DNA from 3 places in the Pseudoalteromonas sp. SG44-1 genome. Region 2 is predicted to be linked to each of the others. Evidence: predicted binding sites of a transcription regulator. Region 2 holds the regulator's gene; each other region holds the start of a gene.
What was found. Region 2 encodes FliA, which starts transcription of late flagellar genes. Its sites were predicted from a motif close to CTAAAGNTNNNNNNNNNNNNGCCGATA; they were not measured.

Region 1 (10,954 bases), on a different contig from region 2:
GATTGCATTTGGCGCATCTGGAGAGCAGTTTATCGCTTGGCTTAAGCATTTGGCTGACTTAAATATTAAAACCGTGGTTGCTGATCACAAAGTTACATACTCTGTTTATTTTCAGGATTTAAGTGGTAATAGTCATGAAATCACCTCTCATGACTATGCATATATCTCGGCCAACATCTAGCATATGGTTAGCTTTGGTAGGCAGAGTACACTGCTAAAACAGCATCTAGCTGGCCTTCAAATAGTGCGATAAGCTGAGGATCAAAGTGTTTACCAGCTTGCTCGCGCATATGACTTATGGCTTCATCAACGCTCCAAGCTTGCTTATAGGGACGTTTAGAGGTAAGTGCATCGAATACATCGGCGATTGCCACAATACGTCCTTCAATCGAAATTTCCTCACCTTTAAGACCGTTTGGATAACCTGATCCATCCCATTTTTCATGATGCTCCATCGCAAGTATATAGGCGAGCTGCAATAACGGCGATGACGAGTTTGCTAAAATTTTAGCGCCGATTTTGGCATGCTGTTTCATGTGTTCAAATTCTTCGGCTGTTAATTTCCCTGGTTTAAGCAAGATTGCATCGGGAATGCCGATTTTACCAATGTCATGCATCGGTGCTGCTTGTTTGAGAAGCTCAGCATGTTGTTCAGTCATTCCATAGGCTAGTGCTAAAATTTTACTGTATTTACTCATGCGCACAATATGCTCGCCAGTATCGGTGTCTTTATACTCGGCAGCGCACCCTAAACGATGGACTAAATCAACGTGAGCCAACTTTAGCTGCTCAGCCTGAACTAGGGATAAATGAGTTTTAACACGCGCTCTTACGATTGCAGGACTAATAGGCTTGGTTATGTAATCTACCGCGCCAATTTCAAAACCTTTAAACTCATCACTTTCATCCGCAAGTGCAGTCACAAAAATGACTGGAATATGCTCAGTAGCAGGGTTTTGTTTAAGCAGCTGACATACTTCAAAACCACTCATATTTGGCATCATAATATCGAGTAGAATGAGTTTGGGTGGCTCTTTTTCAACTAACGCGAGCGCGGCATCACCCGATTTAGCAAAAGAGAGGCGATATTGATTCCCTAATACTTCGCGCATGACTTTAAGGTTGGCGGGTTCATCATCAACAATAAGAATTCGTGGGCGTTCGGTTATTAAGTCCATCAGTGTGTTTCCAAATTTGCTGCCTGATTGAGCAGCTCTATTAATGCAATAAGAGTACTCTGGGCATTGTCAAAGTCAAACTGGTCGAAATATTCGATTAATGCATCCACATCACTTTGATAAGTAGCGGGGGCATTGTCTGCTAATGTTGCTAACAACTCATCATTGAGCTCTGCATTTTCTGCGTCTTTACGCAGTTGTTCACACAGTATTTTAAATTCGCTGAGCGATAGTACTTGGGTATTTTTTTCGCTGCTTTGCACTGCTATACAGCTGCTGGTTTTTCTAGCTAACAACTCATTGACCGCATTAAACTCTATCTGCAATTGCTGAATTATTTGCGCCTGCTGCTCAGGGGCTTGGCTGTTTTCTAAGGTTGAAAGTAGGGCCATCATAGTCGGTAAACCTAAATTACCAGATAAGCCTTTAAGGGTATGTAATGTGCCATTAATATCTTTTAAGGCATTTAGTCCATCATTAAAGATAATGTCACATGTTGCCTGCTGCTCTTTAAAAAAACGGTGTATTTCGCTCAGCTGTTTACACTTACTGCCCCAAAGTTGCTGTCCTTTTTTTAAATCAATATGCTGTGCTGTGGGATCACTGTGAGCAATTTGCGTTTCTATATTTAAACCAAAGCCAAGCACTTGCGCAATCTCTTGATTCAATTGATTGATATCAACAGGCTTATTGGCGAAGCCATTCATACCCGCTTTTTTAGCCGTTAATTTATCTTGCTGTAAGACACTGGCGGTGAGCGCAATGATCGGAGTCTTTTTTAGCTGTCGTTGTTGCTCAATTTCACGAATTTTTTCGGTCGCGGCAATACCGTCACATTCAGGCATATGGATATCCATTAAAATGACATCAAAATCTTGTTTTTCAAAAATAGCGATCGCTTCTAAGCCGTTGCTTGCAGAGCTAATCGTATGCTGATCTCGCGACAATAATAACTGTAGTAGCTCAACATTTTGTGCTATGTCATCAACGACTAAAATGCGCAGCTTAGGTAATTGCGTATACAACTTATCAAAGTAATTGACTTGGGTTTCATCACCGACCTCTAAAGGCAATGAAAAATAAAAGCAGCTGCCTTTATCTTCTTCACTGACTACGTTGATTATGCCACCCATCAGCTCAACGAGTTGCTTACTGATAGTAGTACCAAGTCCAGTGCCACCAAAACGACGTGTAGTAGTCCCGTCAGCTTGTTCAAAAGGCTGAAATACCGCTTTAAGACGATCTTTAGCAATACCAATACCGGTATCTTGTACTTCAAAAAATAAGTAATTATTTTGTGTCGTACTGACAGTGACATTCACTGAGCCCTGAGCTGTAAACTTAACTGCATTACCAATTAAATTTGTTAAAACTTGGCGAATTCGGTCTGGATCACCGTAATAAGTAGGGTGAACAGACTCTTTGATGGTAAGTGTTAGTTCTAGATCTTTCTTTTTTGCTTCTAACCAAAATGTAGAAATAATACTATCAAGCACCGCTTGAAGATTAAAATGCACTAATTCAATGGTCAGCTTACCTTTTTCAAGTTTTGCAGAATCCAATATTTCATTTAATAGCCGTAACAGCGAGCGAGCCGCATTATTTACGATAATTAAGTGCTTTTGTTGGTCTTGATCAAGTGGTGTATCCATCAATAAATCACTAAAGCCAATAATCGAATTCATCGGTGTGCGAATTTCGTGACTCATATTCGCCATAAATGACTGTTTGGCTTGAGCTGCATCTTCGGCGGCTATTTTCGCCAACTTTAATTTATCTTCGTATTCACGACGTTCACTAATATCGATAATAACGCCGTCGATCCAAATCGCTTCACCTTGCTTGTTGAACTCAAAGCTACCTTTCTCAAGCACCCAAATTAGCTTGCCACTTCGATGACGTAGTCGGTATTCAATTGAGTATTGCGATTTAGCAGCGATCGCTTGCTCGACCGATTTATTGATGCGTTTGTTATCATCTTTAAAAATCAAATCACTAAACTGAATATGCTGATTGATAAATTCCGATGGGACATAGCCAGTTACTTCATTAATGCTAGGGCTAATAAAAATCATGCTCCAGCTTTTATCCAACTGGCAGCGAAATACCACGCCAGGCATATTATTCATCAGCGAGCGGTATTGTTGTTCTTTCGCTATGAGGTTTTGTTGTAGTTTGCGTTGCTCAGTCAAGTCAGTAATAAAGCCAACAAATATTGACTCTTGTCCTGGCTGGTTTGCTTCACCAATACCTAAGCGAATAGGAAATAGGTGACCTTGTTTATGTTTAGCAAGAACATCACGATTGACGCCAATAACTTTACCTAAATCGATGTGATGTGCCTTTAATAGATATTCATCATGCTCGGCTGCGATATCATCTGCCATCAGCATTTTTATGTTTTTACCCTTTACATCAGTGCTATGCCAGCCGAAAATATTCTCTGCAGCGTTATTAAAGCTTAAGATAATACCGCGATTGTTAATTGTTACAATGCCATCTATAGCGGTCGATAAAATAGCCTCTAAGCGAGATTCATTCCGTGTTTTTTCTTCAAGTAACATGCGATAGCGTACCATACCGTTAATGATAGCAACTATCGCGGTTAGAATAATGGTGGCGAACACTACGCTAATAGCAACAAATGTAAGTTCTGAGCTGGCGCTGTCATTACCAATTAATGGCGAGGTTGCAACAAACCGTGTTGCCGCCATTCCCATGTAATGCATACCTGCAACAGCAAAACCCAAAATGATTGCGCTGATCAACCGCGTCTGCAAAGAATTTAGTGTTGAGAGGTGCTTTTTAATATTAAAGCGAGCATATAAAGATATAAACGCCAGTACAACGGCAACGATAATTGACAACCCAAACATCAATGGATCGTAGCGTAGCAGCGGGCTCAATTCCATTGCTGCCATACCACTGTAATGCATAGTGCCGATACCTGCGCCGAGTAGTACCGAGGGCAGTATTAAACTGAAAATAGTGGCGTTATTTTTTACTAATAATGACACGCCAGTTAGGCAGGCTAAAAATGCTGGAATGAAAGATAAAAAGGTGAGTGTTGGGTCGTAGCTGATATTTGTACACAGTGAAAATGCCAACATACCAATAAAATGCATACTCCAAATACCGCCAGAAAGTACCAAGGAAGCCGTTGAGTTGGCTAATTTTTGATAACTTTTGAAGCGTGTTTCTTTGGCCAGATCGATCATGTAAGTTGCAAAAAATGCAGAGAAAATAGCCGTTAAAACAGACAGAGCGACTAAAAATGGGTCATAAACACCATTAATAAGAAGGCTCGGATCGTGATCGGTAATAAAAAAAGCGGTAAGCATAACGGCTCAATACACTGTTATTTCAGTAATAACTAATATCACCTGAAATATATGTTAAGACAATTAATTAATTTTGCGCAAATGCCTGTTATTTGTTTACATATTTAGCTGCAAAATTTAACAAAATCAAAAACTTTTTAAAATCAATTCGCTAAGTTTCATTGTGCGCAATGATAGCATCATTTATAACCAGTTTTATAGCAGGTATTTAGCTGAACTATTTATTTTCGCAGATAAAGTAATCGGTAATTATCGGGTCATACGTTTGACAAATACGACTACGAATAATGCCAGAGAGAAACTCCCGCAAAACGCTTCAACTGCAGCAACGAATCGGGAGAAACCAACCGGAGTAATATCGCCATATCCTAAGGTTGTAAAAGTAACCACGCTAAAATAGAAGCTATTAAGTAGGGCTAATAAATTATCACTTAATGTTGCCGCCGGATTGAACTGCATAATACGACCAGCATCCATCACCCCAAAAATAAAATAACACAGGGCGCAGCAGATGATCAGTGACAAACTAAAACGGATCACATTTTCAGGCTTTTCACCATACCCGCACAACATATCAATACAGCTCGAGGCTAATCGTTTTTTTGAACCTCGTGGATATTGTGCGTGACGCATCCGCAGCTCTTTGTACGTGAAATTACCCGCCAGTTCAAATAAGCCTTGTTGTTCTGATGCTTTACGTAAATTGCGAAATATTTCTTCTGATTGTTCAAATAAGTCAAGGGCTGCGCTTTTATCTGTATGTTTAAGCGCTGCTTTAGCTTGTTTTTCCTGTAATAGTTCAGCGCCTAGCTCAATGTTATCAATACGGGTGTTGTTTAGTTTTATACCCAATAAATTTGTATCTTGTAGGTTGCAGTAATGCAGGCTTGCTTCGTGCAAGTTGGCTTTCATCAGTGAACTGTGGGCTATTTTATTATTAAACAGATGAGCGTTGGTGAGCGTTGCACGATAAAAATTACTGTAAGATAAATCAAAGCCATCCTCATCATCTTGTTTTATCAAATTAAGCCCATTAAGGTTAGCGCGTTTTAATTGCAATCCCTGTAATAATCCTCCCTTTTTTGCATAGCGCTCTAATTTTTGGGTCAGATCTAAGCCTGACTTATCAAATTTGGCATCATGCCAAAAACAAAAACCTGAACCCATGTCTGTTTCTTGACAATGATGGCCATCGGGAGAGGTATAACGACAACAAGGCTTATCAGGCATGTTTGATATCGCTTTATTTAATTCTACTTAGATATAGATTAGCAGTTATTTTGCAAGGTATTATAGTGACCTGTTAATTAGTTTAATGACTGTCGGTCAATTACAAGAGTTAGGTTTGTTTGAATATACATTAAAACGTAGTCGCCGCCGCAAAACTGTCGCTATCAAAGTCCAGCAACAAAGTGTCACAGTTTATGCGCCTGTTGGGGTTGCTAAAAAGGAACTTGAAAGCTGGCTGCTAAGTAAAACTGACTGGATCAATGCGCAAATTAACAAGCAAAGTCAAATGCTTGATACTCGCCAATACCCATTACAAGATAATCGCGTACTGGTTTTTTCACAACCTGTGATACTGACTTATGGTGTCAGCTCGCGCAGCGCATGGCAGCTAGTAAAAAATCAGCAGGGAGATGTGTTACAGCTAAATCTTTCTGGACGGGTTAAGCATCAGCAGCCAATGTACCAAACCTTGCTCGAAAGTTTTTTACATGAGCAATTAGAAAATTATATTGAAATGCGTGTACATGCTTATTGCCTACAAATGGCAGAGACTTTACCTAGCAGTATTCGCATTCATACTTATAAGCGTCGTTGGGGCAGTTGTAATCGACGACGAGAATTGACCTTTAATTTGTTATTAGCCAGTGCGCCGCAGAGTATTATTGATTATGTGATTGTGCATGAACTAGCTCACTTGAAATATTTAAATCACAGTGCCGCATTTTGGCAGCGCGTCAGTGAGTTTTATCCTGATTATAAGCAAGCAACAAAATGGCTAAAGCAACACGGTGCGAGTTTACAATGGGTAGTCGAATGAGTTAGCGAGAATAAAGTTTTGCTGATAGATAAGAAAAGTGGTGGAGGGAGCTGGATTCGAACCAGCGAAGGCTGAGCCGTCAGATTTACAGTCTGATCCCTTTGGCCGCTCGGGAACCCCTCCACACTAATTTTGTCGCATTTGCCCCCACTTAACTTAGCGGTAAGAAAAGTGGTGGAGGGAGCTGGATTCGAACCAGCGAAGGCTGAGCCGTCAGATTTACAGTCTGATCCCTTTGGCCGCTCGGGAACCCCTCCAATGCAACGGCGCTGATAATAGCAAAGTGAGCATTTAAGTAAAGAAAAAAGCTAAAGAAATATTAAATAAAGCCGATAAATATCTATTACTAACTGCAATCGGCTAAAGTCTATGCAAATCGATGATTTGTTAATCACAGAGAGTCAACTTAACAATCGTCTTGCCAAAAGTGTCTCAGAACACCGTCGTGGCGAGTTTGCATTATTATTGGCAATGCTTTCTCATGACGTGTTAGATTTTAGTCAATTTCATCTCCCTAAAACCCCATTTGATGCACATGCTTCAACACCAACTGAAGCGCAATTACGTGAACAATTAGGGGCAGGGCCTGAGCAAGCATTGGCTCCAGATGAATTTGATATGCTCATTGGCCAACATAATGCACAGCTATTACAACAAGGCAGCATGGCAGATATTCGTTTACGTTCGTGCCTTGCGCCGGAACCATTAGTGATCAGAGATGATAAAAACCATATTCCACTAATGGTGATTGATAATTGCGAACTAGTCGTGCGAAAGCGTCATTTAGATAAAGAAACACAGCTAGATCATCCGCAAATGGATGCGGCTGCATTTTACGATAGCCTTAATAATGCAGATCTTCATCAACCCTTACACCTTGCCCAAGCGTGATATTAAGCTGTAATAATTATCGGTAAAAATATTTTATTTATTTTAGTGTAAAAAAAGCATCCACAAACTAAATGCAATTGCTATAATGACCCCAAATGGCATTTCCAATTTACTTGGTATTATTGCCATCATCATTAAATCAAGGTAATTAGGAACGTAATGAAGAAAACATTCACGCTGAATCACGAGAAAATCAAATACCCTCGCATGGTAGATGCTGCAAAGCATGAAGTAAAAAAGTATTTGAAAAGAGAGCGTAACAAAACGTTGCCAATTGATGCTGATTACTGGGCATTTGATTGTAAATTTGGTAACACAGCTGAAGATGCCCAAGTGGTGCACGTTGCTGAAATTAGCAACTCAATCAGCGAAATTGAAAAACAAGGCTTAGAGTCGTTTTATGTTGAAATCATTGCTAGAGCTGCACAACGTCAAGTGCAAGACTCTGATGATGAAATTTAAAAGTAATTGATTTAATGAAAGAATGGGCTAAGTAGCCCATTTTTTGTGCTTGCAAAAAAGTAAGTCCAGCAGTTTATTTTGCACCCGGTTGGTGCGAAATGGATCTTTTCTCTTCTTCAGATAATGCAACCAGTTGATTTATAAGTTTTTGTAAAGTTGGTTCCGTAATTGCTATTACTTTTAATAATGCAGTTAGGAGCAAACACATGGCAAGAATGAGTTATATCAGTAGCGTCGAACGTTACCAAGAATATCAAACCGTGATCCACGACTTACTTGACTCAGTGCTAGCAAGCTTAGAAGACGGTGTTAAAAAACAACAAGATAATCGTTACTTAATCGCTCAATACCCATTTTTAGAATTACAATACTGTCTAGATAAAAATGGCGTGCAGCTAGGTAACAATGTCTGCTTTAAACGTCAGTATATGAAAACCTTAAATAATCATGGCGATTCACAGGATTTGAGTGAACGGCCGTATTTTCAAGGTATCCAACAGCAGCAACATACTCGTTTTACGCCGCCCTATATTTCGATCGCGACCAATCACTTATGTATTTCAGCAATAAAATCGTTACATGCTTCATATGGCGAAAATCGCTATTTAGTGATTGATGTATGTCTAACGCAATTAATCGAATTTATTATGGGGGATCGTACTCGCGCCACGATGACGCCATTTTTTAAAGCGGGTTATGGCATTATTGTCAGTTGCTTATTTATCTTAGTGTTATTTTTACTTGGTAGGGTGTTTGGTGATATTTATAGCTTACTGTTTGTCCGCTCTATAGAAAATGATCCGCTCGAACCGTTTACGATCATCATTTTTATCACCCTCGCGTTAGCAATATTTGATTTAGGTAAAACGATTCTCGAAGAAGAAATTTTAATGCATAAAGATATCTTTAGGCACAGTTCAACGCGGCGCACTATCACACGGTTTATTTCAACTATTTTAATTGCAGTGTCTATTGAAGCGTTATTAACGATGTTTAAGGCAGCGCTGGGGCAGTCGCAGTATTTATTACCGGCAATTTATATGATGTTAGCGGTTGTAGGGCTATTGATTGCGTTGGCTATTTATGTGTATTTAGGGGCAAAAGCCGAAACCTTATTATTGAGCGCACAACGCAATAAGAAAGGGCATTAATAAAAATGGGGTAGGCGATGAATGCCTACCCCAACTCAACTTAATTTATTCTGCGCGGTCTTGGGCGCGACGAGTTTTAAAATCTGAATCGGCTTGCCATTTTGGCCAATCACCGTTGTTTGCCAATTGTGATGCGATATCAACAATTAACTCGATGTCTTGTTTTACACCACCTAATGACCACTGAGCAGAGTAATCATCAGCTTCTTTATGGTATTTATGAGCAATATAATCTGGATCTGTATCACCTAAACTCATAAACAGTAAACCAGGTACGCCTTGTTTAGCTAGTGAGAAGTGATCTGATCGGAAGAATAGGCCGTTTTGTGGCACGGGATCCATTTTTACATGACGGCCTTGTTTGCTTGCGGCTTTGCTAAGGTAGTCTTCCATTTGTGATAAGCCTTTGCCGTATTGCAGTATGTAATCGGTGCCATCTAGCACATTCATACCATCAATATTTAACAGAGCGACCATCTGCTTGGTAGGGATAAGTTCGCCACTGGCAAATTGCTCTGAGCCAATTAACCCTGTTTCTTCGGCGGTAAAGTTCGCAAAAATAATCGAGCGCTTAAACGGTTTTTGTTTATGCATGTTACTTAATATACGAGCGATTTCAATTGTGGCAGCACTGCCTGAGGCATTATCAACTGCACCATTATAAATTTTTGGCCCGCTATCAGTTTGCTTAGTGCCAAAATGATCCCAATGTGCGCTGACCACAATATATTCATCAGGCGCTTCACTGCCCGTTAATTGCGCAACAACATTGTGTGATTTAGCATGTGACACTTCGTTTTTAAATGCAAGGTTCGCTGTTAAATTAAGCGCAGTAGCTTTAAAGTCGTCGTTAAGTGCTTGTTGCTTTAATTGTTGATAGCTCAAGTTTGCTGATTTAAATAACTGCTCGGTTGCATCGAGTGTTAGCCAACCCATTACCGGTAGTTCTGATGCGTTTAGGTTGTTATCCATTAAGGTGTATTTTGTGCCTGTATTTGAGCTTTCAACTACGCCCCAAGGATATGCAGCTGGCGCTGTTTCATGCACAATAAACACTGCGGCTGCGCCTTGGCGAGCGGCTTCTTCGTATTTGTAAGTCCAGCGACCGTAGTAGGTCATAGCGTTGCCGGTAAATAGCGCATCGTCTTGCGTAGCAAACCCAGGATCATTTACTAACACAACAACCGTTTTACCCGTTACATCAATATTTTTATAATCATTCCAATTATACTCGGGCGCATTAATGCCATAACCAACAAATACTACCTCTGAATTACGAACATCAATAAGTGGCTGTAATTGTTTCGTTCGCGCCGTAAAATCTTTACCAGCGGTAAAGCTCAAGTCGCCAATTTTTAATTGCATGTTTTGATCAGCGGTTACCATCGCCATTTTTACCGGCTGTAAAAACTTATTATTATATGCACCAGTTAATCCAAGCGCTTGGTATTGGTCACTTAAGTAACCCACAGTTTTTACTTCACCGCGCGTTAATGGACCGCGTCCTTCAAATTCGTCTGAGGCAAGGGTTTTAATATGTTGTTTAATATTGCTTAAATTTACACTGGTTGTATTGTCAAGCGTCGTTTGTTCTTGAGCAGGCTCTGAACAGCCAGTTAAGCCCAATAATAAAGTTACACTGAGCGATTTAAAAAGAGGAGTCATAATTGCAGGTTTTTAAGGATACATACTGTGACTATATGGGGTGTCGGTTTTGCTGTCTAGTTTTTTGCCATGAAGCGCAGATATTTTTATAAAATACAATTAGTTGATTTTGGGTACTATGATTTAGGGGCTGAATTAAATTTCGTTGGGTGAAAGGGACTGGCGCAGAAGTTGTGTGAAAAAAAGCTAAAAGCCAGCGAAGAGTGCTGGCCTTTTGCA
Region 2 (10,954 bases):
ACGATACCACTAAAATGTTTTCAGTGTGGGGAGCGGTGGCCGATGCGCTAGTATTTCCGATGGCGATGTTTGTGTTTATTATTGTGCTGGCGGGTATCATAGGTAATACCTTGTTAGGTGGTTTTAACTTTAGTTGGGAGGCGGCAGCACCTAAAGCCAGTAAAATGTCACCAGCAAAAGGTATAAAGCGGATGTTAGGTCCACAAGCGGGCGTCGAGTTGGTGAAATCGATTTTAAAGTTTGTGGTAGTAGCTGGCTTTGCTATCTTTTTGATCAACACCTTCTTTGATGAAATTCTTCATCTGAGTATTGAAAGTGCGCCGGGCAATATCATTCATGCCTTAGAGATACTCGCATGGATGTTTTTAGGACTGACCTGCACCTTAACCATTATTGCTGCGATTGATGCGCCATACCAAAGCCATAAACATCACAAAGAATTAAAAATGACTCTACAAGAAGTCAAAGATGAATATAAAAATTCTGAAGGTGATCCGCAAATTAAAGCGCGTATAAGACAAACGCAAAGACAAATGTCGCAGCGACGCATGATGCAGGATGTGCCAGATGCCGATGTAGTTGTCACCAACCCTACTCATTACTCTGTGGCATTAAAGTACGACACAGAGCGCGCTGGCGCGCCGATAGTCGTTGCCAAAGGCATTGATGAGATGGCGATGCAAATTAGGAAAATAGCCATTGGTAACGAGGTACCCATCCTTGAATCCCCCATGCTAACTCGAGCACTGTATCATACCGCCGAAGTAGGAGAGCAAATCCCTGACCAACTATTTACTGCAGTCGCACAAGTTTTAGCTTATGTATTTCAGCTTAAACGCTTTCAAAAAGGCCGTGGTAAACGCCCTACAAAATTGAATAAAACACTCCCAATTCCAGATGCCTATAAGTATTGATTTGAATAATCAGTATTCTTTTAAGCTAGTAATTAATAACTTGGAATAGTTATTGCAAATTCCGTTTAGTGTCAATTTTTTGAAATTGTAGAATTATGGAATTTAAAGCTGTATTACAACAACTTAATAAAGATAAAAAAGAGTATTTAAAAGGTGTTGGTACACCTTTGCTGGTGCTCGCTGCGTTGGGTATGGTGATTTTACCGTTACCGCCATTTTTACTCGACATTCTTTTCTCGTTTAATATAGCTTTAGCATTAGTGGTGTTGTTAGTGACAGTTTACACCATGAAGCCTGTTGAATTTGGTATGTTTCCAGCAGTGCTATTGATTGCAACGATTATGCGTTTGGCACTAAATGTTGCCAGTACCCGGGTGGTGCTGCTTGAAGGTCATAACGGTGGTGATGCCGCAGGTAAAGTTATTGAAGCTTTTGGTTCAGTGGTAATTGGTGGCAACTACGCGGTTGGTTTAGTGGTGTTTTTGATTTTGATTATCATCAACTTTGTGGTAATCACCAAAGGTGCAGGCAGGATCTCTGAAGTATCGGCACGCTTTACCTTAGATGCGATGCCAGGCAAACAAATGGCCATTGATGCTGACTTGAATGCGGGTTTTATTAGTGCAGAGCAAGCACGAGATCGCCGTGAAGAAGTCACCCGTGAAGCGGACTTTTATGGCTCTATGGATGGTGCGAGCAAGTTTGTAAAAGGTGATGCGATTGCTGGTATTGTAATACTGATCATCAATATTGTTGGCGGCTTGTTTGTTGGTATGATCCAGCATGATTTAAGCTTTGGCAACGCCATGGAAGTGTATACTTTGCTGACCATTGGTGATGGCTTAGTCGCACAATTACCATCATTACTGTTATCAATTGGCACTGCAATTGTTGTTACTCGTCAAAATGAATCGCTCAATATGGGCGATCAATTTAAGAAACAACTCGGTAACGAGAAATCATTATTTATCGCCTCGGGTATTTTAATCGTGATGGGTTTAGTACCGGGTATGCCACATTTTGCTTTTTTAAGTCTTGGTGCATTACTTGGTTACTTAGCGTATTACACCCAGCAAAATAAGCTAAAAGAAGCAGCAGCAAAAGAAGCAGAAGCTACCAATGGTGGTGCAACAGGCACTGGTGTTGCTAACAAGCAAGAGCAAAAAGAGCTAGGTTGGGATGATGTACAACAAGTTGATGTAATTGGCCTTGAAGTTGGCTATCGCTTAATTCCATTAGTTGATCAATCACAAGGTGGCGAACTATTAAACCGGATCAAAGGGGTACGTAAAAAGTTATCTCAAGAACTTGGTTTTTTAATTCCACCGGTGCATATTCGCGATAACTTAGAGTTAGACCCAAATGCATACAGAATTACCATGATGGGTGTTTCAAGTGGTGAGGGGGAGCTTAAGCACGGTGATGAGTTGGCTATTAATCCTGGCCAAGTATTTGGTCCAATAAAAGGCATTGCTACTAAAGATCCGGCCTTTGGTCTAGACGCTATTTGGATCAAACCAGATCAAAAAGATGAAGCACAATCACTCGGTTATACCGTGGTTGATGCAGCAACAGTGGTAGCAACGCATATTAGTCAGTTACTAACTAACAGCGCGGCCTTGTTACTCGGCCACGAGGAAGTGCAAAATCTATTAGATATGCTGGCAAAAAGTCATCCTCGTTTAGTTGAAGGGCTAGTGCCAGATATTTTACCACTAACAGCAATTGTTAAAGTATTACAAAATTTATTAAATGAAGGCGTTGCTATTCGCGATATGCGTTCAATTGTACAAACCCTTGTTGAGTATGGCCCTCGAAGCCAAGATCCTGATGTATTAACCGCAGCAGTGCGAATTTCACTGCGCAGATTAATTGTTCAAGACGCGGTTGGAATGTCATCAGAAATCCCTGTCATAACCTTGGCGCCTGAGTTGGAACAGATGTTGCATCAGTCACTACAAAATGCAGGCGACGAAGGTGCCGGAATAGAGCCAGGACTTGCAGAGCGACTTCAACAATCATTAAATGAAGCGCATCAAAACCAAGAAATGGCCGGTGAACCTTCGATATTGCTAACGTCAGGAATGTTACGCACTGTGTTATCTCGTTTTGTTAAGTACACCATTCCAGGATTGCGAGTGATGTCTTATCAAGAGGTACCAGACGAAAGACAGATCAAGATTGTCAGCTCAGTAGGCCAATAATCGGATTTTAAAGGGGTTGAACCATGAAAATAAAACGTTTTTTTGCTAAAGATATGCGCACCGCACTGAAAGAAGTTAAAGATGAACTCGGTGTAGATGCTGTAATCATGTCAAATAAAAAATTAGCCAATGGGGTAGAGATTGTTGCCGCCGTTGATTATGAAAAAGCAGCCCCGAAAGCACCTGCACAAGCACATGTTGCTACGGCACAAGCACAAACAAATGCTAACTTTGTTAAACCTGCGCCACAACGTTCACAGCCTGAGCCGCAAGCTGCGGTAGCTGATAGCTTACAAGCATTATTAGAGCGCCAATCACCGCGTCCACGTTCACCTGAGCTTGCATCGATGTTTAGCCAGTCAGGGATTGATACATCAACTCAGTATCAACCACAGCAACAACATCAAGCACAGCAAACTCGCCATGAACCACAAGCACATAATGATTTTGCTCGTCGCGATACTGCGTCGCGTCCACAAACGCAAGCACATAGCTTAGGTTTTGATGATGATCTAGAAAGTGGTTTTGATGATTTAGATACTCCGATGCCAACAAAAAGTGCACCCAAAACAGATGAAATTACCGCTATGCGTGATGAAATGGCAGCGATGCGTCAATTACTTGAGTATCAAGTATCTGGCTTGATGCAACAAGATTTAGCGCGTCGCGACCCTACTCGCGCATGCATGATCGATCGTTTAGTCGGAATGGGTATTGACAGTGAAGTTGCAGAGCAAATGGCCTGTTTTATTCCCGATGATGTGTCACGTCAGCAAGCATGGCAAGCGCTATTGCAAATGGTTGAAAACCAAATGCATACTACAAATAATGAAATACTACGCCAAGGCGGCGTATATGCACTTGTTGGCCCTACTGGGGTTGGTAAAACTACAACCGTGGCAAAACTTGCAGCCCTTGGCGCACAAAAATATGGCGCAGATAAAGTTGCGCTTATTACCACTGATACTTACCGTATTGGCGCTTATGAACAGCTTGCTACTTATGGCCGAATCATCGGTTGTGGTGTAAAACAAGTTAAAGATGCCAATGAATTAGCAGAAGTTTTATATCATTTACGAAATAAGCGTCTAGTATTAATAGATACAGCGGGAATGAGCCAACGTGATTTACGTTTAACTGAGCAGTTAAATACACTAATGCGTAATCAACGTGTCGATATTCGCAATTATTTAGTGCTCAGTGCGACCGCACAAATTAATGTTTTACAAGAAACCGTAAGACACTTTAAGAAGGTACAATTAAGTGGCTGTATTTTCACTAAATTAGACGAATCATTAAGTTTAGGTGAGATTATTAGTATAGCGATTCAAAATCGCCTTCCAATAGGGTATCTTACTAACGGTCAGCGCGTTCCAGAGGACATTCGGGTCGCCAATGCAGAGAAATTAGTAAAAAAAGCAGAACAATTGTATTTAAAAAGAACAAAAGCACAACATTCACGACGCCAAGCAGTAGCGTCAAGCACAGTAGGGATGTATGATTAACACAGTATTAGATCAAGCAAGTGGCCTGCGTAAAATGAGTCAAAACAATAATAACGGCGTTAAAGTTATCGCTGTAACAGGTGGCAAAGGTGGCGTAGGGAAAACTAACGTCTCACTTAACACTGCGATTGCGTTGGGTCAGCTCGGAAACCGAGTGTTAGTACTGGATGCCGATTTGGGTTTAGCAAATTGTGATGTGATGTTAGGACTTAGGGTAGAGCGTAATCTATCTCATGTACTATCAGGTGAATGCGAGCTCGATGAAATTTTAGTTGAAGGGCCTGCAGGAATTAAAATAGTACCAGCGACGTCAGGCTCACAAAGTATGGTGGAACTTTCACCATCAGAACATGCTGGTTTAATTCGCGCTTTTAGTGAATTAAATACCGAATTTGATATATTAATTGTTGATACTGCTGCTGGTATCTCTGACATGGTATTAAGTTTTTCGCGCGCAGCGCAAGATGTCATGGTAGTAGTATGTGATGAACCGAGCTCAATAACTGATGCTTATGCATTAATCAAAGTATTGAGTCGTGAGCACGGTGTGTATAAATTTAAAATCGTTGCTAATATGGTGCGCAGCATGCGTGAAGGCCAGGAACTATTTGCTAAGCTCTCAAAAGTAACGGATCGCTTTTTGGATGTCTCAATGGAATTGGTAGCAACAGTCCCGTATGATGAAAATATGCGTAAAGCAACTCGTCGTCAGAAAGTGATTGTTGATTTATTTCCAAGTTCCCCAGCAGCAATAGCATTTAAAACATTAGCGACAAAAGCAGTTAAATGGCCTATACCTAATCAACCATCTGGTCATTTAGAATTTTTCATAGAAAAATTAGTAAACGGCTAACTATGACGGCATCGGTGAATAAAGCGATGGGATATCAATCGACACAAAATTTAAATGTGATTGTTGAGCGACATGCTTCCTTAGTCAAAAAAGTGGCTTGTCATTTAATCGCTCGTTTACCCGCGAGTGTGCAACTCGATGATTTGATTCAATCGGGGATGATAGGGTTAATTGAAGCATCAAAGAACTTTGATGCGACTAAAGGTGCAAGCTTTGAAACCTTTGCAGGCATTCGTATCCGTGGTGCGATGCTGGATGAAATGCGCCGAGGTGATTGGGCTCCACGCTCAGTGCACCGTAATAGCCGCAGAGTCGCTGAAGCGATTAGTGAGCTAGAAAGCAGCCTGAATCGAGAACCTAAAGACAGTGAAGTTGCTGAAAAACTTGATATTACGCTAGATGAGTACCATCATATTCTTAGTGATGTAAATTCAAGTAAAGTGTTAGGTATAGAAGACTTAGGGGTAGATGAAGATGTTATCACACCAGTGGGACATGATTTAGCACTGGACAAGCCCTTTAATAACGTTAAAAATGAACGCTTTAATCAATCATTATTAACAGCTATACAATCTTTACCTGAACGAGATGGGTTAGTATTGTCGCTGTATTATAACGATGAAATGAATTTAAAAGAGATTGGACATATACTCGATGTAAGTGAATCGCGTGTGAGTCAGATACATGGTCAGGCGATGATTAAGCTCAAAGCAAAAATCAATGACTGGATTAATTAGTAGTAAGTAAATATAGGTTCAGACCTCACCGGAGGATGTTTTGGATAAAAACATGAAAATTCTTGTTGTTGATGATTTTTCGACGATGAGACGTATTATCAAAAATCTGTTAAGAGATTTGGGTTTTACAAATGTACAAGAAGCTGACGATGGCTCAACAGCTTTACCGATGTTGCAGAATCAAGAATTTGATTTTGTAGTTACAGATTGGAACATGCCTGGCATGCAAGGAATCGATCTCTTGCGCGCTATTAGGGCCGATGACAGCCTGAAACACATTCCTGTTTTAATGGTAACAGCAGAAGCTAAAAAAGAACAAATTGTTGCTGCTGCACAAGCTGGTGTTAACGGTTATATCGTTAAACCATTTACAGCTGCAACACTGAAAACCAAATTGGAAAAAGTGTTTGAGCGTTTAGGTTAAATAAATAGGAGAGGCTTATGTCAGCACCTGCTGCGCCTCAGATCAGTTTAGAACAAGCCCGTCAGCTTGTGGTTTACCTTGAAAACGGTGAACAAGATAAAGCTGATCAGTTAATTATTGATGCGGCGTCAAAAGAGCAATCAGAATTATTTGCCGAAGTAGGCAAACTTACGCGTCAGCTTCATGATGCGTTGAAAAATTTTGAGCTTGATACACGTTTAGCTGATTTGACCAAAGATGCACTACCCGACGCGAAGCAGCGTCTTAACTATGTTATGGAAATGACCGAAAACGCTGCTAATAAAACCATGGATGCTGTAGAAGCAAGTTTACCCATTGCCCAACAGCTTGCTGATGACATTTCAGACATTAAACCCACTTGGGATCGTTTAATGAATCGTGAAATTGAGCTAGGTGAATTTAAAACACTTTGCCATAGCTTAGATAAGTTCATGAATAGCTCGCAAACTAAAACGGATGAGTTGCAAGGACTCATGACCAATGTGTTAATGGCACAAGATTTTCAAGATTTAACCGGTCAAGTGATCCGTCGGGTTATCGAGCTTGTTAGAGAAGTAGAAGACAGCTTGATCCACTTGTTGACAGCATTTGGCAGCCAAGATGATAGCGAAACAAAAACAATAGCACCAGTCATTGAAAAACCGCCTGCTGAAAATACACTTGCAGGCCCTGAAGGGCCAATTATTGATAAAGAATCTCGTGATGATGTTGTCTCAGGACAAGATGATGTTGATGATTTATTATCAAGCTTGGGCTTCTAAGAGGAGAAAACTGCATGAGCTTTGAAGTCGATGAAGATATTTTACAAGATTTTCTAGTAGAGGCTGGAGAAATTCTTGAGCTTTTGTCAGAACAGCTGGTGGAGCTTGAAAATAACCCAGATGATACCGAATTACTCAATGCAATTTTCCGTGGTTTTCATACGGTAAAAGGCGGCGCAGGCTTTTTAAGCATGACTGAACTAGTCGATGCTTGCCATGGTGCAGAGAACGTTTTCGATTTATTGCGTCAAGGTGTTCGTAAGGTTAATTCCGAACTGATGGACGTGATCTTGCAAGCACTCGATACTATCAACGAAATGTTTGCGACTATCCAAAGTAGAGAAAAACCAGAACCAGCAAATCCAGAATTACTCGCTGTTTTACATAAATTAGGGCTGCCGCCAACGGCTGAAGAATTAACTGGCAGTGCTGAACCTGCAGGCGATATCCCTGTTGTTGATGCTGATGATATTTTAGATGATTCTGACGATCCATTTGCGCTAGACTCATTATTTGATGGTCAAGTTGATAGCGATCAAAAAGATGTTCAAATCGATGAGATAACAGAAGATGAATTTGAGAGCCTGCTTGATGAGCTCCACGGACAAGGGCAAAGTCCTATAACGCCAACAACCACTGTCAGCAATGAATCATCAAATAGTGATATTACTGATGATGAATTTGATAATTTATTGGATGAATTGCACGGCATTGGTAGCTTCGGTCTAGTAAGTAATAAAGATACTGCAGGCACCGAAAGTGCTGCGCCTAAACCGGCCCAAGCACCTTTAGCACCGACGAAAAGTAATGGTCCAGATGAAATCAGCGATGATGAATTTGAAGCTTTACTTGATGAATTACATGGTAAAGGCAGCGCGCCACAAGCGGTCGCTGAGACTGAGCCAGCACCCGCTAAAAAAGCACCAACACCTGCACCTGCACCTGTTGCCGCAGCTAAGCCAGTGCCCAAACCAGCAGTGTCTGAGCCTGTGAAAGCAGCTGAAAAATCCGCACCAGCTCCAGCGACAGCTGTTGCTAAAAAACCAGCTCCTCCACAAGCTGATACGACGGTGCGTGTTGATACAAAACGCCTAGATCAAATAATGAACATGGTTGGTGAACTGGTATTGGTTCGCAATCGTTTAGTCAGTTTAGCAACCAATACTGAAAGTGAAGCGATGGGTAAAGCCATTTCGAATCTTGATGTAGTAACCGCAGACTTGCAAGGTGCGGTAATGAAAACGCGGATGCAACCGATCAAGAAAGTGTTTGGTCGTTTTCCTCGCGTAGTCCGTGATTTAGCCCGCAGTTTGAGAAAAGACATTAACTTACTGCTCGTGGGTGAAGAAACCGATTTAGATAAAAACTTAGTTGAGGCACTGGCAGATCCTTTAGTCCACTTGGTGCGCAACTCGGTTGACCATGGTATTGAAATGCCTGATGTGCGTGAAGCGGCAGGTAAGTCAAGAACTGGGACTGTTACTTTATCAGCATCGCAAGAGGGTGATCATATTTTGCTCACCATTCGTGATGATGGTGCAGGTATGGACCCTGAAAAACTGAAAAAAATAGCAATCAATAAAGGGGTGCTTGATCACGAGCAAGCAGCTCGATTATCTGATACAGAAGCCTATAACCTTATTTTTGCACCAGGCTTTTCCACCAAAGAACAGATCTCTGATATTTCGGGTCGTGGTGTGGGTATGGATGTGGTGAAAACCAAAATTACCCAACTAAATGGTTCTGTGAGTATTCAATCTGAGCTAGGTGTAGGCACAATCCTAGAAATTAAAGTACCGTTAACGTTGGCTATTTTGCCGACATTGATGGTGGTTGTCGGTGAGCAAACATTTGCATTACCACTGGCTGGTGTTAATGAAATATTCCACCTAGATCTAACTAAAACGAATGTAGTTGATGGTCAATTAACCATTATTGTTCGTAAGAAAGCACGACCGTTGTTTTATTTAGAACATTGGTTAGTTAAAGGTGCTGACAGATCATTACGCAAAGCTCAAGGCCATGTTGTAATTGTACAAATTGGTACGCAACAAGTTGGTTTTGTAGTGGATTCATTGATTGGTCAAGAAGAAGTTGTTATTAAACCGCTTGATGCTTTACTACAAGGAACACCTGGTATGGCAGGTGCAACGATCACGTCTGACGGTGGTATAGCGCTGATCTTAGATGTTCCAAACCTGTTAAAACACTACGCAGGTTAGGCCAATTCTTATCTTATTGTGAGGGCTAAATATGGCTCTCACAGATAAAATTTAACAAGAGTATGCCAATGGCAGTTAAAGTTTTAGTTGTTGATGATTCAAGTTTCTTTCGCCGCAGAGTGAGCGAAATACTCGAGCAAGATAAGGATATCGAAGTAATTGGTTTTGCGGTAAATGGCCGAGAAGCGGTCGATAAAACAAATCAACTTCGTCCAGATGTAATCACCATGGATGTTGAAATGCCCGTGCTTGATGGCATTAGTGCTGTAAAAGAAATCATGGCAGCAAATCCAACCCCTATTCTGATGTTCTCCTCACTGACTCGTGATGGCGCAACAGCAACCTTAGACGCACTTGATGCGGGTGCTCTAGATTTTTTACCGAAAAAATTTGAAGATATTGCTCGTAATAATGAAGATGCGATTAAGTTATTACAAAATAAAGTAAAAGAAATTGGACGCAAGCGTCTTTCGCGCTTTAGTCGGCCGACAACGCCTCCTGCATCGGCACCAATACCTCCCGTTTCTGCAGGTACAACAAGTCGCCCTGCGATAACTCAACCAGATCGAAGCTTTAACCGGAGCGCTGCACCTGCGACTAATATTGCAGCTAACACTCGCGCTTCAGGAAAGAAATATCAAATAGTTGCAATAGGTACTTCAACGGGAGGACCTGTTGCACTGCAAACAATTCTGACTCAGTTGCCCGCTAATTTTCCGCACCCTATTTTGTTAATACAGCATATGCCAGCTGCGTTTACGCCAGCATTTGCCACACGTTTAAACGGCTTGTGCAAAATAAAAGTAAAAGAAGCACAACAAGGCGACCGATTAATGCCAGGCGTCGCGTATCTAGCGCCGGGCGGTCAACAAATGTTGATTGAGGGACGGGCTGGCAATCGCACTTTACGTGTTTTTGAAGACGATAGTGCCCGGATCACCTATAAACCAAGTGTTGATGTTACTTTTGCAAGTACAGCCAAATCGTTCCAAGGTGATGTATTAGCTGTGGTACTTACAGGCATGGGCGCAGATGGAAGAGACGGTGCAAGAATGCTTAAACAAGCCGGCGCTACTATTTGGGCACAAGATGAAAAAACCAGTGTGGTATATGGTATGCCACAAGCGGTTGCTAACGCAGGGTTATCATCGGCAAGCATTGCGCTTGAAGACGTTGCTAATCGGTTAGTTCGAGAGATTGGTTGTGGATAAGTTGTCGTTTCTAGGCCTGTTCGTTGCACTTTTGGCGATTGGTTATGGCTACTCACTAGAAGGCGGTGTTGTGAGTGCTTTATTTAATGGCCCGGCATTAAT
Region 3 (10,954 bases), on a different contig from region 2:
ACCATGCAGTTGAGCTGTTGTAGCTTTAATTTATCACAATCAGCTTGGGCGTTTTTTTGATATTGGTATGCCCCGATTTTTAAGCGGTAATAAGTCATGCCTTTTACCTGAGCAGTTTCGACATTGGTGGTAAATTTATCTGACAATAAACTCGGTACTTTTTGTTGAATTGTTTGCCAGCTTGGAGCTAATTGCGATTGTTGAGTGACCGCAATAATTTGCAGCGCAAAAAGCGCGTTGTTAGTTATGTTTGACTGTGTTGCTATAGATTGCGCAGGCCTATCTAACGGTACTTGCTGTGATGCCAAGGCAGCAGATGAATGGCTCTTATTACCTGTGTTCTCGTCATCATTTGCTATCGCGGTTAACTGTGCTATCAATAAATTCAAATCACTTTCAATCAGTAATAATCGTTCAAGATCGGGTTTAATTGCTTGCCACTGTGCAGAGCTAGTTTGTAACTGTTGTAACTCTTGTTGCGTGATCTGTACATAGGTTTCATGATTAGTTTCAGCTGTGCTGCTGGTACTTTTTTGCGCGCTATCCGTCGTGCTGGTACAGCCAGATAATATAATTAAACTCATTATTAATACGGCTGATTGCATTACACTAAACGATTGTTTGATATTCATTGCTATTCCTTTAATGAAGTATTGTTCGTTGTTCGATATCACACTTCAATCTTTGTTTTATTAATGACTGACAAAGATCCGTAAATTCAGGCTGTACTTGCTTAGCGTATGCTAAGGCGAGTATGTACTTACTTTGCTGTTGATCATGAATATAAAACACGTCTTGCTGTTGTAATTTTAAGCGTGGGCTTATCAAACGTAAGTATGCCTTTAACATCATTAACGATGAAAAATTCCCCGCATTAACAATAGTCCCCGACACTTCTTCGAGTGATTTTAAAGTAAAATCAACCCCAACCAACACATCCCCTTTTGCTGATAAATCAACTGTTACTTGCTGGGTGTTTTTTAATGCTTTACGTTCTTTAAAGCTATCGTCAACCACAGCCCGATACTGCCCTGGCCGTAGGTCGGTAAACAAATAATAGCCATCATAAGCCGCTTGGGTGTTGGCAACTTCTTTATCGTTTTGATCTAACAAGGTTATTTTTGCATAAGGCTGCACATAAGTGTGATCGCCTTGCTGCTGATACACCACCCCTTCAATTTCGCTGGCGTTATTTAGCGGGTAATCCATGTATTCAATAAATCCTGCTCTTGGCGTGATTGAAAAGCCCTCATTGGCAGGCACAAAAAACGGATCGGGGAAGCTGTCTCTATCGAGCACAATATCTGTGGTGCGATTAGCTGGCATTGAGGTTAACAATGCAATGCCATTTTCATCGGTTATTGCTTGGCGATAATTTTGCAGCCCTTTTACTTTTATACCTGCAACACCTTGCTCGTCAGGATCCATAATGCCGTTGTTATTTTGATCTAAAAATACCCGTAACATTAATGTACCTGTCGTTGTTAAGCTTTGCTTAGACACAAAATAGTGATTGTTTTGTGTGTCATAACCAAGGCTGAATCGGCTATATACGCCAAGCTGCCAGTTATCTTCACTGTCGTAGTTTAGATTACTAGTGAGACTAAACTTATTGCTTTGCCAACTTAAGCCTAAATCAGCCGATTGAATATCATTAATACGAGAATCACGTAAGGTGACTTCTGCTTGCAGTTGACTGGTAATACTACGGTTAAACTCTGCCTCGTAGCTGGTGACTTCATTGATAGGAGATAATGTGTAATCAACACTAAAACGGCTATAAATACGACCCAAACGCCCTTGCAAACGTGTTGAGCCATACACTGATTCAACATTATTACTTTGTTGCCATTGTAATTGGTTGCTCAAAGCTAGGCCTGCAATCGCATAATTCAAACGGTTCTGTGCTTGCTTATAGATGCCTCGGTTATCTGATGTTTGATACAATAAATTGTTTTGGTAGTTTAGCCGCCCGTAACTGTTTTGCATCAACTCGCCTGCCATATCAAACTGATAGCTGTCGTATTTTTGTTTTAATTCATCGGTTCGATTCGTTGCGCTAAAAAGTAAAGATTGATCAGCAAATTGCGTGCGTGCTGTAAGTTCAAGCTCTTGTTCATGTTGATTATTTTTCTGGTAATCTAAGTTTAATAGCAGAGCGCTAGATAAGCTAAGGTTAGTCCCCAGTGACATGTGTTGTAGGTCGTCATGTGTTCTTTTTTGTGCCAATGCAGCGGTATATATCGAGAAGTCGTCTGTAATACCTTGCTCGTAGCGCCCTGCTATTTGCCAGCCCGTGCTGTCATTATTGAAGGCTGTATTGCCAAGCAATTTTTTACCCTGCTCAGAGACTGATAGTTCATAAAATCCTTCACCTTGTGCTAATTGGTTACTATCGATAAAATAATATTCGCTTTTTCGCTCGACCTGCCCTTGAGGACCATAAAAAATAAGCTCGAAGTTGTTCTCACCATAAAACAAATCAACATTATCAAAAATATAACGACCATCTGATAAGCTTAATTGCTGCGCAATCAATACGCCGTTACGATAAAGCTCAACGTCCCAGCCTAACTGAATCGGACCACTTAAATTAATACGGTTACTATCAAATTGTTGAGTCAGTCCGCGGTTTGAAAACTTAATACCACGACCATACTGACTGTTGTAACGGCTGCCAACTTGTGTGGCCGTTACATCACCAAACTCAACTTCACTGGCTGCTAACACTCCCAGTAATGAGCTTTGCGGGTCTTGCTTAGTAAATGTTAAACGCGAATCGCTGAGTAAATCGCCCTCGCGACCAGATAAAAAGTATTCGGCAGATAAATAAGCAAAGTCTTGTGCACCTAATAATGAGTAACTTGTTCTATTTTGATTTTTATCAGCACTGTAGTTTAATTGTAAATCAGCAACAGGTGATGAAAGCGCTTGATACGGGCTGGCTTTCCAAGGCAAGGTGGGCTTGGCATTACGATTCGAGGGGTTAAGCCTTCTACCATGGCGTTCTCGCTGTTGTTCAATTGGTAATAAGATGGCCGAACTTAACTCTATTTCTAAATCACCATAATCGACTGTAAATTGCAGCCCAAAAACCTCTTTTAACTGCGCCATTTCAATATACATGTCATCATCAATGCTAATATCAGCAGCCGTTAGTTCAAGCATACCTGCGTCAGTTATCAGTGTTGCAGGCAGGGTGCTGGCATCTAAAATGAAAGGCTGTTGATCTCGATACCAGCCTTGAGCAGAACGAGTTACAAGATCAACATCTATTCCAAATTGCAATATATCAGCTAGGCTACTAAGGCCAAGTTGAATACCCTGATCACTTTTTAAAGCGAACACTTCGCCTAAGTAGTAATCATTTAAAGACAACGAAAATAATAAAAACTCACCGCTTGCGATCCGCGGTTGGTTTGACGCAACAGGGCTGTTAACGCTAGGCTGAGAAGCTGTTGGTAAGTCGGTTAATTTAGCTTCAATCTTGCGAAGTGTTTTTAATGCATCATTCACAGTTACGTTATTAGTCGCGAATGCATTGTTACTAAGGCATAAACTTAGCCATAGTGTAATGCACTTTAGCCCTGTATTCTTGGTCATGAAGAGTTAAAGTTGCAGCATTTTTGGACTAATCGCTAAAGCATACTCGGCAAAATTTATGTCTTGATATTCATCTGCACCGATATATTTAAAAATAACAGTACCAGGCTTATCTAGGGTTTTATCACTAAATAAACTCAACATTACCTCGGCATTTTTTACATCCGAGTAAATACTTAAATTGCCAATTTCAGCGATAGCTTCCAGCTTAGCATTAGCATTTTGTTGATAAAACGCGGTTAATTTACCATAACTGCTAAAGTGAGTTTCACGATTGAGTTTTAATTTAAATTGTAGTCGTTGGTTGCCCTGGTTTTTAATCACTTGCGCTTGCTCAATGAGTACTTTTGGTACTTCAGCATGTTCACGAAGGATGACTGGAATACTGTAGCTCATGATCATATTAATTTTTATTGAACTCGTACTATTTGGGTTTTCATTTGGCAACGCCTGAAATAATAAATGCGAACGATATTCACCATCTGCTAACTGTTTTGGTTTTCGAATTGCAATTTTAACGGTTTGCTTTTCACCAGGCGCCAAACGCATTTGCTTTGGTGATAAGCGCGTCATCGGGCTTAAACTTGTCGCCGTCGGCTCAAGTAAGGTTACATACCCTCCGGTTGATGTGGATTGCTTTTCGCTCCACTGCACTCGGTAAGTTTTGTACTCGTGACTGGTGTTGATCACTGTGACCTTTGCAGTACGTTGACGCTCGTCAAAACTAATACGAGTAGGAGAAATAAGTAAATTCGCCATTACCGCCTGGCTAAAAAAACAAAAGCTTAAAAGCAGTATCACGGTTAATTTATTAAACATTTAAATCCTTAATAATCCACTGAAATTTCTAAGTTTGTGGTTGTTGAATAGTCGCCGTCAACATATTGTTTGCCGCTTGTATTTATTTCTAATTTACCACCAATAAATACATGCACTTCGCTAAACTCATCGCTTGTTGCGTCTTTAGGAAAGCCATTTAAGGTCACTCTAAAGTCGGCACTACTACTTCCTTTAGTATTGTGTTGCATAGTTGCAGGAGCCACTAAATTCATGGAAACTCGAGTGCCAGGGGGGATGTCAGTGAGTATCAGCTCAGCTGGGCGACCATCTTTAAGGATATAGATTTCGCCAGAGGTGCTAATCGAACCATCATCCTTGATAATTACAGAACCTATTTGATCACTTTTAAGAATAACTAAGGTGCCAAAATCAAGCGCTTGTTGCTCTATACTCGCGGCTCTTGTTGACTGTGAATACAGTATTGAAAGCATCGCAAATAACAACAAAAAACGCATGATTAAATTAATAAGCAACTTCTAATTGAAAAGTGCCTGTATACTCAGTATCTCGGTACGCTTCGCTAGAAATTGTTGATGCTGTAGAAAGAGTTGCACCAATATTAAACGATACACTGCCATCACCGTCAGCAGTTAAATTAGGCGTCACTGATGAATAATAAGCGTTTGCATTTGGACCGCTAGTGATAAAGTATGTCCAAGTACCAACCGTAAAGTTTGGCTCATTCAAACCTTGGCCATTAGAGCTCAGGGTTGTTGCTGTTGGGTTAGTAATTGATAAACGAGCATTTGGCACTACTTCCGATACTGTAAAAGATGCAGGCGAACCTTGCTCTATTATTGAAATAATCGCAGGTGCGTTATCAGTTCTAGACGATACAGGACTTGCTGTAGGCTCAGGGTTTATAACCAATGTAGCTTGGTTAACACCGTCTGGATCTGCAACCGCTCGAATTGTACCAAAATCTAAGTCATTTCCTTTGGTTAAAACGACAGTATTTTGCACTTTAACTTTCGCATCAAAGCTTTCGGTTGTTGCATAAGTCGCGAATGAGCTTGCTGTAACTGCTGCTGCCAGAAGAGTTAAAGATAATTTCATATTAAATCCTTATAAGTGATGGGACATTACCCTATGTTGCCCCTATCTTAGATATTATCGACACTCAGAACAATTACTTTAAGCTTAATTACTGAAAAATCAGAAAAATAGCTTATTTAATTACAAAGGCTGACCAACAAATGGGGCACTCAGGCATTTTTGGCCTAAATTTTGTGCTAATGAACAAAATAGATTGGCCTCGGTATAATTTTGAAATGGCCCAACTCGTAACCCATACAAGGTAACGCCTTTATTGTGACGCTCTGTCATTACAAAATCTAATTGGCTAAATGCCTGCGGATATTGTTGCTGCAACCTTGCTATTTGCGTTCTCACTCTTTGCGGTTTTAAATACAGCCCAAGTTGCGCGCCTGGCAGTGAGTTGCCATACAGTGGCAGAGGGCGGTTTTCGATAGTTTTTGAGGAGTTAGCAGTATCAGGGATCTGTATTTTTTCAGCATAATGAGCCACCGTAACATTATCTTCGCGAAGCACCGCTGGGTTTTCTGCAATATCAGTTTGAGAGGAAAGTGCCATTATTAATAGTTGCAAGTCTTCCTCCATCGCAGCTAAACGAGTAATACTCTCTTGTTGCGAGTGCCATTGCTGAACATACTCTTTGACTTGTTGATCAGAAATTAATGCAGGCTGCTGTTCCACCGGGTTAGCATTAATACTACTGCACCCACTAAGCCAGACAGTTGCTGTAACCAACACTGTGGTATACCAAGCTTGCTTTTTAAAACACATCATCTGTTAGCATCACAAAATAAATAATGCCATATTATAAGCAAAGTCAGTGCCAGTTTCAGGATTTTTAAGCAATAAAAAAGTGCCACTAAGGCACTTTTATAAGTTAGGCTCAATAAATGAGCTTAAACTAAGGTTTTAATAAAATCACTTAGCTCATCTTTAAATTCATCACGACGCAGTGCAAATTCAATAGTGGCTTTTAAATAGCCCAACTTACTACCGCAATCATGACTACGCCCTTTTATCGCATAAGCAGCAACAGATTCTTTTTCCATTAGCATCGCAATTGCATCTGTTAACTGAATTTCGTCGCCGGCGCCTGCGGGAGTTTTTGCAAGTAATGGCCAAATATTTTTACTTAGCACATAACGACCTACCACAGCCAAATTTGATGGTGCGCTATGCACAGGAGGTTTTTCAACCATATTAAGGATCGCTGCGCTTTGCCCTTGTTCAAGCTTTACGTCGCCTAAATCGACCACACCAAACTTATCAACATCCTGCATAGGCACAGGCTCAACCATTATTTGGCTCTCACCGTTTGTATTAAAGCGAGTAATCATTTCAGCTAAATTATCTTTTTTAAGATTACTTTCAACATCATCTATGATCACATCAGGTAAAATAACCACAAACGGTTCGTTACCAATAATTGGCGCTGCACAGTTGATTGCGTGCCCTAAGCCTTTTGCTTCACCTTGGCGAACGTGAATAATTGTCACATCTTTAGGGCAAATAGCTTGTACTTCAGCAAGTAACTGACGCTTTACCCGCTTCTCTAGCGTTGCTTCTAGCTCAAAACTGGTATCAAAATGGTTTTCAATCGAGTTTTTACTCGAGTGAGTCACTAATACAATTTCTTTAATACCCGCAGCAACCGTTTCATTAACTACATATTGAATCAAGGGTTTATCTACAACAGGTAACATCTCTTTTGGAATAGCTTTAGTAGCTGGCAACATACGGGTGCCAAGTCCTGCGACTGGGATCACTGCTTTCATTATTCTCTCCTTAAAACTATGATGCTTATTAATTGTTACACTGAAAACGGGTATTTAATTGCTTCATGGCATTGATAGCCATTTACCTCAAAGTCATCACGGGTGACCCACGTTTCGATATCTTCGAGTGATTTAATATTTGGATTAATCGTCAACGTCGGTGATGCAAATGGCTCACGCTGTAACTGCACATCACGCATTAATTCCAGTTGGTTCTCATAAATATGGGCATTAACGATTTTATGGTATGCCTTACCTGCTTTGTGGCCAGTGATCTGCGCGACCAGTGCAAGCAATACAAAACATTGAATTTGATTGAAATTCAAACCAAGTGGCACATCACAGCTGCGCTGATACGAGGTTAAATAAAGCGTATCGCCAAGAAGCGAAAAAGTATGCGTGTGCATACATGGGCGCAAACACCCTAACTCAAACTCACCCGGATTATAAAAAGTGATGATCTCGCCTCTGTCATCTACACCATTTTTAAGATTATCAATGACCTTTTTTAGCTGATCTAACGGTGTGCCATCAGGGCGTCGCCAATCACGAGCTTGTACGCCATATACACGGCCCATATCATCTTCACCTTTACGGTTCGGATTATTTAACCATGCTTGGTTTTCATTAGCGTTAGCATCCCAAGTCATACAACCTATGTCGCGAAATTGCGCAGCACTGCTATAACCACGTAAATAACCCAACAGCTCTGCGATGGCCGCTTTATAATAACTTTTACGGGTGGTGATCATTGGGAACTTGTTGTTCGCAACGTCGTATTCAAGCTCCGCATTAATGACTGTTAAACAACGCGTTCCTGTACGTTTATTCTCAACCCAGATACCTTCATCAACAATGCGCTGACATAACTCTAAATATTGTTTCATTATTCGCTTCTTTTTTATGCTTTACTGGCAACAGCAGGCTGTGGCTTTTTGTATGCCCATATTATCAAACCAAGACCAGCAATGACCATTGGCAATGACAATATTTGACCCATTGATATAAAATCAGCAAACAATCCTAGTTGTGCATCTGGTTCGCGCACATATTCAACGCAGAATCTAAATACCCCATAGCATAGTAAAAATAATCCGCCGACACTACCCGCTGGACGTGGCTTTTTAGTAAACACATACAAAATAATAAACAGCACGAAACCTTCTAAAAAGGCTTCATACAACTGTGAAGGATGACGCGCCAATGGCCCACCATTTGGGAATACCATAGCCCAAGGCACATCGGTAGTTCTGCCCCATAATTCGCCGTTAATAAAGTTACCAATACGTCCAGCTAAAAGACCAACCGGCACTAGCGGTGCAACAAAATCACCCACTGCAAGTAACTGTTTTTTACGTGTCCAGGCAAACACACAAATAGCGGTTATCACCCCTAAAGTGCCACCGTGGAAAGACATACCACCTTGATCGATTCTAAATAAATACAGTGGATTTTCTAAAAAGTAACTAAATTGATAAAACAGTACATAGCCAATCCGACCACCCAGAATAACCCCTAACATACCGTAGAACAGTAAATCACTGACCTCTTCTTTCGTCCAACCCGAGCCTGGTTTAGTTGCTTGCCTATTTGCCCACCACATCGCAAAAGCAAAACCAATTAAATACATTAAACCGTACCAACGTACGCTAAGAGGACCGACAGTGAAAATGATCGGATCGATCTCTGGAAATTCAAGAGCCATAAAATTAAACCTTAACTAAAAACCATTTGAAGCGCGATGATAATCAGTAACACCGCGAACACTTTTTTTATCGTTGAAACGGGTAAATAATGCGTTGCTTTGGCTCCTATTGGTGCCATAAACCACGAGGTTATTACTATACCTAATAATGCCGGTAAATACACAAAACCTGCAAAGCCATGTTGTAAATCGGTTACTTGCCAACCGGCGCTGATATATCCCACAGAGCCAAATAGCGCAATCACAATGCCACATGCTGCCGCGCAGCCTATGGCTTTTTTAATATCAACTGAAAAATAGTGCAGTAGCGGCACAATCAATGCGCCGCCACCAATACCAATCAAACCTGATAATCCGCCCATCACTGCGCTAATAGCGCCAATAACTGGGCCACTTGGCATAGGTTTGACCGCGACAGGCTTATTACGAGCAGACAACACCATACGAGCAGCAATAAACACCACACTAACAGCAAAAACGATGCGTAATAACTGTTCTGGAATTAAACTCGCGGCAAAACCACTGATCAGAGCACCAAGTCCAACGCCAGACATAACCCAAGGCGCAATTTCCCATGGCACATTTTGATTTTTATGGTGTGCTAATGCAGATGACGTTGAAGTGAATAAAATAGAGGCAAGCGAGGTAGCAATCGCAATAACCAGTACATGATCAACCGCAACAACATTAAAATGCACTAATAATGAACTCAGTACTGGCACAATAATTAATCCACCGCCAATGCCTAATAACCCAGCTAAAAAACCAACCACACAACCTAATAGCGCGCAGCTGATAATCAGGATAACTAAATCATGCATCGTACACTCTTATAAAATTGGATTTATTATATGCATATACTAATCGATTATATCGAATCTTTACAGCACTCGTTTTGGTAATACCAATCGTGTTAAGTTATTAGCCATTTATAGCGACAGATAAATAGAGTGATAACAAGGCATAAATTTCGACATGTAGTTGTTCTACTTGAGAAATTTATAACGCAGTTAGCGCTTTATTTGGCACGCTAGAATGGTTAAATATTTAAGTCGATTGGTATAACTAAGAAGCCTGATTTGGGGTATAAAATAATTCACCAAGTTGATGCTCAATCATAAAATTACGCGTTAACCTAAGTACTTGTTTTGCAGTAGATTGTGCTAAACACTCCGCCAGTAATGTTTCCATATCGCTGGCTTTTAAACGTCTTAATACCCATTTAACTTTACTTAATGATGAGTAGTTCATACTCAAGCGACGATACCCCATCGCAATCAGCAGTATTGCACCTTCAGGATCGCCACCTAATTCACCACATAAACTAAAGGACATCTCATATTGCTGACACTCTTTCGCAACTTTTTGCAGTACTCTTAATACCGCTGGATGATAGGGATTAAATAAATCAGCAACACGCGCATTCGAACGATCGACGGCAAGTAAGTATTGCGTCAAATCGTTACTACCTACAGAACAAAAATCTACTTTCTTAGACCATTCAGGGAGCATAAATACACTTGAAGGGACTTCTAACATTACGCCAATCTCTGGGCGTTCAATGGCTTGCTCTGGGTATTTTTCTTCCAGTTCAAAATAGGCTTGCTCTAACAATGCTAAAGATTCATCAACCTCTTCGGTACCGCTTATCATTGGCAGCATAATTTTTAAATTACCTAAACCAATGTTTGCTTTAACCATGGCTTTGAGCTGGTCTAAAAAGATCTCTGGGTGGTCCAATGTGACACGAATACCCCGCCAGCCTAAAAATGGGTTTTCTTCTGTAATATCAAAGTAATCAAGTGCTTTATCACCACCAATATCAAGCGTACGCATCACTACAGGTTCTGGATGATAACTGGCTAATACTTCGCGATACCAATTCTCTTGTTCTATTTGTGATGGAAACTGGCCTTTTTGCATAAACCAGGCTTCAGTTCGGTATAAGCCAACGCCATCACAGACTTTGGTGTTAGCTTTTTCAGTATTGAGTTCC

Region 1: a site for FliA is predicted at 6,875-6,901, ahead of H5187_RS11805 (VC2046/SO_2500 family protein). Genes of this name have one in related genera too.
Region 3: a site for FliA is predicted at 5,555-5,581, ahead of H5187_RS08545 (DUF4402 domain-containing protein). Genes of this name have one in related genera too.

The regions. Positions count from the first base shown of each region.
Region 1 is NZ_JACJEW010000022.1:30,455-41,408, forward strand. Features, by position in the region: gene H5187_RS11770 (VOC family protein) at 1-181, shown strand, start outside; gene H5187_RS11775 (two-component system response regulator) at 189-1,178, opposite strand; gene H5187_RS11780 (MHYT domain-containing protein) at 1,178-4,519, opposite strand; gene H5187_RS11785 (ion channel) at 4,769-5,749, opposite strand; gene H5187_RS11790 (M48 family metallopeptidase) at 5,835-6,566, shown strand; tRNA gene H5187_RS11795 (tRNA-Tyr) at 6,605-6,689, opposite strand; tRNA gene H5187_RS11800 (tRNA-Tyr) at 6,739-6,823, opposite strand; gene H5187_RS11805 (VC2046/SO_2500 family protein) at 6,936-7,457, shown strand; gene H5187_RS11810 (DUF6172 family protein) at 7,617-7,919, shown strand; gene H5187_RS11815 (general glycosylation pathway protein) at 8,126-9,070, shown strand; gene H5187_RS11820 (M28 family metallopeptidase) at 9,116-10,735, opposite strand.
Region 2 is NZ_JACJEW010000010.1:61,817-72,770, forward strand. Features, by position in the region: gene flhB (flagellar biosynthesis protein FlhB) at 1-914, shown strand, start outside; gene flhA (flagellar biosynthesis protein FlhA) at 1,010-3,118, shown strand; gene flhF (flagellar biosynthesis protein FlhF) at 3,142-4,623, shown strand; gene H5187_RS06800 (MinD/ParA family protein) at 4,616-5,476, shown strand; gene H5187_RS06805 (RNA polymerase sigma factor FliA) at 5,503-6,213, shown strand; gene cheY (chemotaxis response regulator CheY) at 6,254-6,637, shown strand; gene H5187_RS06815 (protein phosphatase CheZ) at 6,655-7,419, shown strand; gene H5187_RS06820 (chemotaxis protein CheA) at 7,434-9,641, shown strand; gene H5187_RS06825 (chemotaxis response regulator protein-glutamate methylesterase) at 9,710-10,852, shown strand; gene H5187_RS06830 (flagellar motor protein) at 10,845-10,954, shown strand, end outside.
Region 3 is NZ_JACJEW010000013.1:97,441-108,394, reverse strand. Features, by position in the region: gene H5187_RS08565 (SPOR domain-containing protein) at 1-632, opposite strand, end outside; gene H5187_RS08560 (hypothetical protein) at 643-3,603, opposite strand; gene H5187_RS08555 (molecular chaperone) at 3,610-4,422, opposite strand; gene H5187_RS08550 (DUF4402 domain-containing protein) at 4,431-4,898, opposite strand; gene H5187_RS08545 (DUF4402 domain-containing protein) at 4,906-5,499, opposite strand; gene H5187_RS08540 (SPOR domain-containing protein) at 5,620-6,252, opposite strand; gene galU (UTP--glucose-1-phosphate uridylyltransferase GalU) at 6,375-7,253, opposite strand; gene H5187_RS08530 (thymidylate synthase) at 7,289-8,140, opposite strand; gene lgt (prolipoprotein diacylglyceryl transferase) at 8,155-8,958, opposite strand; gene H5187_RS08520 (sulfite exporter TauE/SafE family protein) at 8,970-9,779, opposite strand; gene ptsP (phosphoenolpyruvate--protein phosphotransferase) at 10,024-10,954, opposite strand, start outside.